DNA from 2 places in the Streptomyces sp. NPDC004838 genome. Region 1 is predicted to be linked to the other one. Evidence: riboswitches for the same ligand, from Rfam matches in the RefSeq annotation. Region 1 holds a riboswitch; the other holds the start of a gene.
The links. A riboswitch is a leader RNA that binds a small molecule or an ion and turns the genes downstream of it on or off. The one in region 1 is predicted to bind S-adenosylmethionine.
Positions count from the first base shown of each region.

Region 2: linked by a shared signal. The riboswitch ahead of ACWEFL_RS04400 (aminotransferase class V-fold PLP-dependent enzyme) and the one ahead of thrC (threonine synthase) in region 1 are both predicted to bind S-adenosylmethionine.

Region 1 covers NZ_JBSGAW010000026.1:64,294-68,595, forward strand. The annotation lists gene ACWEFL_RS26590 (hypothetical protein) at 1-104, opposite strand, end outside; gene ACWEFL_RS26595 (glucosyl-3-phosphoglycerate synthase) at 143-1,225, opposite strand; SAM riboswitch class I at 1,423-1,572, shown strand; gene thrC (threonine synthase) at 1,566-2,975, shown strand; gene ACWEFL_RS26605 (MoaD/ThiS family protein) at 2,995-3,270, shown strand; gene ACWEFL_RS26610 (cold-shock protein) at 4,002-4,205, shown strand.
Region 2 covers NZ_JBSGAW010000002.1:467,364-471,665, reverse strand. The annotation lists gene ACWEFL_RS04405 (glycerate kinase family protein) at 1-1,097, shown strand, start outside; gene ACWEFL_RS04400 (aminotransferase class V-fold PLP-dependent enzyme) at 1,052-2,440, opposite strand; SAM riboswitch class IV at 2,601-2,718, opposite strand; gene trpD (anthranilate phosphoribosyltransferase) at 3,136-4,212, opposite strand.

The DNA.
Region 1 (4,302 bases):
GCCGCCGTGACGGCCACGACGATCAGGACCAGGATGCCGAGGATCACGGTGAGCCGCAGAAGACTGCGGCGCGGAGAACGCGGAGTATCGAGTCGAAAAGTCATACATAGGATGTTCTGTCATGCATGACGCCCTATGTCGGCTATGCGGCACGACGCGCCGCATACTCACCGATCTCGCGCATCGGCTGTCGTTCCTCCGTGTCGACCTTGTGCGTCCTCGGTACGAACCCGTCCTCGCCGCGCGTGAACTGGGTCAGCGAGGGGCGCGTCAAATGCCCGCGGGAGAGCCGTAGTTGGGCGGTCCGGTAGATCGCCGCGGCCATTCGGCCCAACGCCTGGTCGTCCTGGTGCCGGTGCTTGCGGGAGCCGACGTCCACCTGTGCCAGCGCGTCGAGGCCCGCCGTGTGCAGCGCGTCGACGAGAAGCCCCAGCTCCACTCCGTAACCGACGGGGAAGGGCAGCCGCTCCAGCAGCGAGCGCCGGGCCGCGTACTCCCCGCCCAGCGGCTGGACGAACCCCGCGAGCTGCGGCCAGTGCAGATTCAGCAGCGGGCGCGCCACCAGCTCGGTCACCCGGCCGCCCTGCACCGCGCCCCCTCCGGAGGCAGACCCCGTGCCCCCTCCGGAGGCCGACACCGCGCCCCCGCCGGAGACCGGCGCCCCGGAGGCCGGCTCCCCAGGAGCCGCCGAGGCCGAGGGGCCCGCCGAGCCGTCTCCGGGCCCCGCCGAGCCGAATCCGGGACCGACGGGCCGGTCGTACATCGCCTTGACGAACTGAAGCTCCGGATCGGTCAGCAGCGGCCCGACGACCCCCGAGACGAAGTCCGCCGAGAAGTCCCGCAGATCCGCGTCGATGAAGCAGACGATGTCACCACGCGTCACCATCAGCGAGCGCCACAGCACCTCCCCCTTGCCGGGCACGGCCGGTATCCGGGGCAGGATGTCGTCCCGGTGCACCACCCGGGCCCCCGCCGCCGCGGCGACCTCCCCCGTACGGTCCGTGGAGCCCGAGTCGATCACCACCAGCTCGTCCACGAGCGGCGTCTTCTCCATCAGCTCGCGGCGGATCACGGTGACGATGTCACCGACCGTCGCCTCCTCGTTCAGGGCGGGCAGGACGACGCTCACCGTCGTCGTGCGCTTGGCCGCGATCAGCCTGCCCAGCGGGCGATCGGACGCCCGCCAGGTGCGCCTGCTCAGCCAGCGCTCCACTTCATCGAGCACGTTCGACTACTCCCCGGTCATGCACGTTGTGATCCATGTGATCCATGTGATCCATCTCGCGGTTCGGACGACTGTCTCCACCGCCCGGACCTTCGGTTACAGTCTTGAACAACGCGGATGACCGTCGCATGTCGGGGGTCCGGCGTTCAACAGTTCAACAATCGAAACCCATAATCGAAACACCCATAACTGAATACCGCTCATCCAGAGGGGCAGAGGGATACGGCCCGTAGAAGCCCCGGCAACCCTCCAGCCGGTCTCCGACGCGTTCAGCGCTCGCGAGGCTCCCGGCTCGGGAAGGTGCCAAATCCGTCTCATGGCGAGATGCGCCATGAGGAAGATGAGGAGAAAGGGCCTCGCCTCCATGGCTGCGCAGACCGTCGCAAGTACCTCGAACACCGGCAACGCCGACATCCCGGACAGTGCGGGTAATACGGAAAACGCCGGCAACACCAGCGGTACCGGCAACACCGACAGCTCCGCCACGCCCGGCACGCCCCCCGATCTCGGCCCCGCCGCCGCCCTCTCCTGTCGCGAGTGCGGAGAGCGCTTCGCCCTCGGCCCGATCTTCGCCTGCGCCTCCTGTTTCGGCCCGCTGGAAGTCGCGTACGACCTGCCGACGGGCGACCCCGAGGGACTGCGGAAGCGGATCGAGGCCGGCCCCGAGAACATCTGGCGGTACGCGCCCCTGCTGCCCGTCCCCGCCGACGTGGCGGAGAAGCCCAGCCTCAACCCCGGCTTCACCAAGCTCGTCAAGGCCGACAACCTCGCCCGCGAACTGGGCGTCACCGGCGGCCTGTACGTCAAGGACGACTCCGGCAACCCGACGCACTCCTTCAAGGACCGTGTCGTCGCCATCGCCGTCGAGGCCGCCCGCGCCTTCGGGTTCACCACCCTCTCCTGCTCCTCCACCGGCAACCTCGCGGGCGCGGTCGGCGCCGCCGCGGCCCGCGCCGGCTTCCGCTCCTGCGTCTTCATCCCGCACGACCTCGAGCAGGGCAAGGTCGTCATGGCCGCCGTCTACGGCGGCGAACTGGTCGGCATCGAGGGCAACTACGACGATGTGAACCGCTTCTGCTCCGAACTGATCGGCGACCCGCTCGGCGAGGGCTGGGGCTTCGTCAACGTCAACCTCCGCCCGTACTACGGAGAGGGCTCCAAGACCCTCGCGTACGAGATCTGCGAACAGCTCGGCTGGCGCATCCCCGATCAGATCGTGATCCCGGTCGCCTCCGGCTCCCAGCTCACCAAGATCGACAAGGGGCTCCAGGAGCTGATCAAGCTCGGCCTGGTCGAGGAGAAGCCCTACCGGATCATCGGCGCGCAGGCCGAGGGCTGCTCACCGGTCTCCGCCGCCTACAAGGCCGGCCATGACGTCGTACGGCCGGTCAAGCCCGACACCATCGTCAAGTCGCTCGCCATCGGCAACCCCGCCGACGGCCCCTATGTGCTGGACATCGCCCGCCGCACGGGCGGCGTGGTCGAGGACGTCGACGACGAGGAAGTCGTCGCCGCGATCAAGCTGCTGGCCCAGACCGAGGGCATCTTCGCCGAGACCGCGGGCGGGGTGACGGTCGGAGTGACGAAGAAGCTGCTCGACGCGGGCGTGCTCGACCCCGCGCTCACCACCGTCGTCCTCAACACCGGCGACGGCCTCAAGACCCTGGACGCGGTAGCACCGACCACCGGTCCCACGGCGACCATCCGACCGAGCCTGGACGCCTTCCGCGACGCGGGCCTGGCCAACTGACCCCCTGGAGATCCGAAGAATGAGCGTCAACGTCCGCATCCCGACCATCCTCCGCACCTACACCGGCGGCAAGTCCGAGGTCCCGGCCGAGGGCACGACCCTCGCCGAGGTCATCGCCGACCTGGACAAGAACCACAACGGCATCGCCGCACGCGTCCTGGACGACGAGGGCAAGCTGCGCCGCTTCGTCAACGTGTACGTCAACGACGACGACGTCCGCTTCGAGCAGGGCCTGGCGACGGAGACGCCGGACGGCGCCGGGATCTCCATCATCCCCGCGGTCGCCGGCGGCTGAGCCCTTCCCGGCCTCCGGAGCCCTCCCCGGCCTCCTGGGGCCCGGCCTCCGGAGCCCTTCCCGGCCTCCGGAGCCCTCCCCGGCCTCCTGGGGCCCGGCCTCCGGAGCCCTCGCCGGCCCTCTGGCGGCCGGCCTCCGGCACTCCGGCCCGGAACCCCGGCGGCCGGCCTCCGGAACCCAGGAGGCCGGGCCCCGGAAACCCCGGTCGCGGGGCCCTCGGACCCCGGTCGCCGGGCCTCCGGCAGGGCCCCTGCGACGGCCCTTCGACCGCCCCGCGACTAACGAAGAGTCCTTTACGCAGAGTCATTGCGATTGCCCCCTCCGTGAGACATCCGGAGGGGGCAATTCTGCATGGTTGAGCACGCTACAGTTGGGGAACGCCCCACCGCCGCTCGCGTCGACCGCCCGCGAGATCGCGCCCCGGCACGATAAGAAGCAGCCAAAGTGTCGTAGCCCTTTGTCTCATAAGTTCCCTTTGTCTGGCCTGATTTGCCCCGGAATTTCTTGAATTCCGGTCAATTACCCGATCGTAGGTTCCCGGAAATCTCGTCCCATTGCCCTGTTGCAGAGGGCAGTTGGGCAGATACATTCAGCCGCGGTCGACGCGTTCCGGCGCACACCTGTGAGGTCTCCCCCCGTCAGCGGCGGGCGGGATAGCTACGTCGGGTGAGGTATGACCCGGGTCCGCGAGGTGCGGTCCTGCGCAAGGGCCAGTAATAGGGGAGTTAGGCATGGCTCAGGGCACCGTCAAGTGGTTCAACGCGGAGAAGGGGTACGGCTTCATCGCGGTCGACGGTGGTGCGGATGTTTTCGTCCACTACAGCGCGATCCAGATGGACGGTTACCGCACCCTGGAGGAGGGTCAGCGAGTCGAGTTCGAGATCTCGCAGGGACAGAAGGGCCCGCAGGCCGACATGGTCAAACTCGCGGTCTGAGTCCCGATCCCGGACGCGCTCGGCATTCCGACGCGCTTTCACGCAGGTGGGGTCCGCATCCCGGTCAGGGGTGCGGGCCCCATGTGCGTGCAGGGGG
Region 2 (4,302 bases), on a different contig from region 1:
TACCGGACGCCGAGATCGACCTGATCCCCCTGGTGGACGGCGGCGAAGGTACGGCGAGGGCCCTGGCGGCCGCGTCCGGCGGCCGGGTGGTCGCCATGCCCGCCACCGGTCCCACGGGGGCGCCGGTCGAGACGCACTTCGCGCTCCTCGACAGGTACACGGCCGTCGTGGAGATGGCGGCGGTCGCGGGGCTCTCCCTCGTGCCCCGCGACGCGCGCGACCCGGCCGCGACGACGACGTACGGCGTCGGCGAACTCATCCGCGCGGCCCTCGACGCGGGCGCGCGCCGGATCCTCGTCGGCTGCGGCGACTCCGGCACGTCCGACGGCGGGGCCGGGGCCCTTCAGGCGCTCGGCGCTCGGCTCCTCGACGCGGACGGAGACGAACTGCCGTACGGCGGACGGGAGCTGGCGCGGCTGAGGCGTATCGACGCCTCGGGGCTCGACCCGCGGCTCGCCAGGACCGAGATCCGCGTCGCCTGCAACCCGTTCAACATCCTGTGCGGCGAGCGCGGGGTCGCCCGCGTCTTCGGCCCCCAGAAGGGCGCCACGCCGGCGCAGGTGGAGCAGTTGTCGGCCGCGCTGGAGCACTGGGCGTACATCCTCACGCGCGATCTGGACGTACGGGCCGATCTGTATGGCGGTCCCGGCACGGGCGCGTCCGGTGGCCTGGGCGCGGGGCTGGCCGCGCTCGGCGGTCTGCTGCTGCCCCGGTTCGAGGTGCTGCTGGACCATCTGGATCTGGACGCGCGCCTGGCCCGCGCCGATCTCGTCCTGACCGCGGAGGGCGCGCTCGACCACCAGACCCCGCGCGGCAAGGTCCCCGCCGAGGTGGCCCGGCGCGCCAAGCGGTTCGGCCGGCCGGTGCTCGCGCTGGCGGGCACGATCGGCGAGGGCGCGCACCAGGTGCGGTCGGCCGGGGTGGACGCGTACAGCGCGATCCTGCCCGCGCCGGTCAGCCTCACGGAGGCGCTCGGTCGCGGCGGGGAGTTCCTCGCCGACGCGACCGAGCGCGCCCTGCGGATGGTCCTGATCGGGACCCGGCTGCCGGTTCAGGAGGTGGTGTCCGGGACGCAGCGGCCGTCCTCGGTGCGGTAGCTCCAGCGCGCGCCCTCGGTGACCAGTTCCCGCACGGCCCGTACGAACCGCTCCACATGCTCGTCGGGGGTGCCGGCCCCGAAGCTGACCCGGATCGCGTTGAGGGACTTCTCCCCCGGTCCGGCCTCCGGCGAGCCGCACTCGCCCGGATCCTGGAGAGCGCTGTCCAGCAGGGTCCGGACGAGGGGGTGGGCGCAGAAGAGGCCGTCGCGTACGCCGATGCCGTACTCGGCGGAGAGCGCGGCGGCGAAGTGCGAGCTGTTCCAGCCGTCGACGACGAAGGAGATCACGCCCACGCGGGGCGCGTCGTCGCCGAACAGCGACAGCACCCTCACCTCGGGCACCGAGGCCAGTCCCTCGCGGATCCGTGTGACGAGGCGCTGCTCGCGGGCGACGAGGTCGTCGAAGCCCGCCTCCGTGAGCGCCTTGCAGGCGGAGGCGATGGCGTACGCGCCGATCACGTTCGGGGAGCCGGCCTCGTGGCGGGCGGCGGTGGTGTGCCACTCGACGTCCACACCGCCGCCGGTCCGCCGGGCGACCTTGCGCGAGGCGCCGCCGCCCGCGAGATACGGCTCCGCCCGCGAGAGCCAGTCGGCCCGTCCGGCGAGCACGCCCGAGCCGAAGGGCGCGTACAGCTTGTGCCCGGAGAAGGCGACCCAGTCGACGTCCAGTTCCCGTACGGAGACGGGGTGATGCGGCGCGAGCTGCGCCGCGTCGAGCACGATCCTGGCACCGTGCGCATGGGCCGCGGCGGCGAGCTCCCGCACCGGCCACAGCTCACCCGTCACATTGGACGCGCCCGTCACACAGACCAGCGCGGGTCCGTGCGGGTCGCGGACGGCGAGCGCGTGCTCCAGGGTGCGGACGGCCTCGGCGGGGGTGCGGGGGGCGTCCAGATACGTCACCTTGGCGTCCCTCCCCCCGCGCCCCGCGGCGTGGGAGGACCACGGCAGCAGCGCGGCGTGGTGCTCGGTCTCGAAGACGAAGACCTCGCAGTCGGCGGGGAGCGCGGCGGCGAGCAGATTGAGGGAGTCGGTCGTGGAACGGGTGAAGACGACCTGGTCGCCCTCGCGGCAGCCGAGGAACTCGGCGACGGTCCGCCGGCTGTTCTCGAACAGGTCGGTGGAGAGCTGGGAGAGGTAGCCCGCGCCCCGGTGGACGCTGCCGTAGTACGGGGCGTACGCGGCCACGTCGTCCCAGACGCGCTGGAGGGCGGGGGCGCTGGCCGCGTAGTCGAGTGCGGCGTAGGCGACTTCGCCGCCGGTGACGAGCGGAACGGTCACGTCCCGGCCGAGGACGGGCAGCGGGGTGGTGTCGACGAGGGTGTTCAGGCGTGCGGACATGGCGGATGCTCCCGGTGGGACAAGGCGGAATGGCTTCTCTGCTCCAGGCGGCTCAGGGGCTCGCGTGGAGGGTGTGCGGAAGAAGGGGCTGTCGCGCCCTATCGCATTCGCTTGCTCACGAGACTGCTCCCTCGGGACCAGGACCCCAGGGTTTCGCAGGGGTCCGCGCTTGCCGTGGGCCTCGCTGCCCACGGCCTGGTCTTCACCCGGGGCACCCCGCCACGGACGGAGGGTTGCCGGACAGCGGGCCGGGGCCGTAGTCGCTGTCACTCATGACCTGGGCGAACGTTATGGCAAGGGTGCGGTGTGCCGCAACTCGGGGTCGGTGCGGGGTGCTTGTTCAGCGTCGGCTTCCGGGGTGGCCGTGCGCCCTCGTACGCCGGACGGGGCAGGGTCGCCGCGCCGGAGTGCGCGCACTCCCCGGCCGCCTCCGCCCGGCCCAAGGAGCCGTCCTCGTACGCCGGACGGACCGCGGTGTACGGGCCGTCGCTCCGCGTCTCCGGGGCCGCCCTCCGTCGAAGGGCGGGCCCCCGGCGGACGCGCTCCGCCGCCCGGCCTCCGGCAACGGGGCAGGAAGGAGCCACGGGCGGCCAACGGCAGCGGGAAGCCGCCGGCGGCCGAGGCGCACGGACCGGACCGGGGCGGCCGGGGCGGCGGACCCGGCGAGCCGCGAGGGGGCACGCCGGGGTCCGGGCTCAGGCGGTGGGCGGGGTGTTGCTCGCGGTGATCCAGCGGTCGAGCACGGATCCGGCCGCGCCCGAGTCGATGGAGTGGGCCGCTCGTGCCATCGCGGCGGAGAGCTGCTCCGCCAGGGGGCCGTCGCCGGGCGTGAGGGCCACCAGCGCCGCCGCCGCGTTCAGGAGGACCGCGTCGCGGACGGGGCCGCCCTCGCCGGAGAGAAGGCGGCGGGCGACGTCCGCGTTGTACGAGGCGTCCGCGCCGCGGAGGGCCTCTACCGGGACCAGGTCGATGCCGACGTCACGCGGGTCGAAGGTCTCCTCGCGTACGGTTCCGTCGCGGACGATCCAGACGTGCGACGGCGCCGTCGTCGTCAGCTCGTCCAGTCCGTCGTCACCGCGGAAGACCAGCGCGGAGGAGCCGCGCTCGGCCAGGACACCGGCCAGCACGGGTGCCATAGCGGCGTCCGCGACCCCTGTGGCCTGCGCCTTCACCCGCGCCGGGTTGGTCACCGGCCCCAGGAAGTTGAACATCGTCCGGATGCCCAGTTCCGCCCGCGCCGTCGCCACGTGCCGCAGCGCGGGATGGAACTTCACGGCGAAGCAGAAGGTGATGCCCGCTTCCTCGGCGACCTCCGCGACCCGCCGCGGGGTCAGCTCCAGATTGACGCCCAGCTTCTCCAGGACGTCGGACGCGCCCGACGCGCTGGACGCGGCCCGATTGCCGTGCTTGACGACCTTCGCTCCCGTTCCGGCGACGACGATCGCGGACATCGTGGAGATGTTCACGGTCTTCGCGCCGTCGCCGCCCGTGCCGACGATGTCGACGCTGGGGCCGGGCACCTCGATCAGATTGGCGTGCGCGTACATCGTCCGTACGAGGCCGGTGAACTCCTCGACGGTCACGCCCTTGGCCCGCAGGGCGACGGCGAACCCGGCGATCTGCGCGTTCGTCGCCTCGCCGCTGAGAATGCGGTCCATCGCCCAGGCGGTCGCGTCGGCGCTCTGGTCACGATGGTTCAGCAGGGACTCGAGCACGCCGGGCCAGGAGTGGTCCGCCACGCTGTCGCCGCCTGCCGGGGTCACAACGTTCATGGTCCGCTCCCGGGTCCACATGCGAATAGGGATGGTCCCACCCTATCCAGCGCCGGGGACGGCGAAGAGCCCCGTCCAGCGAATGGACGG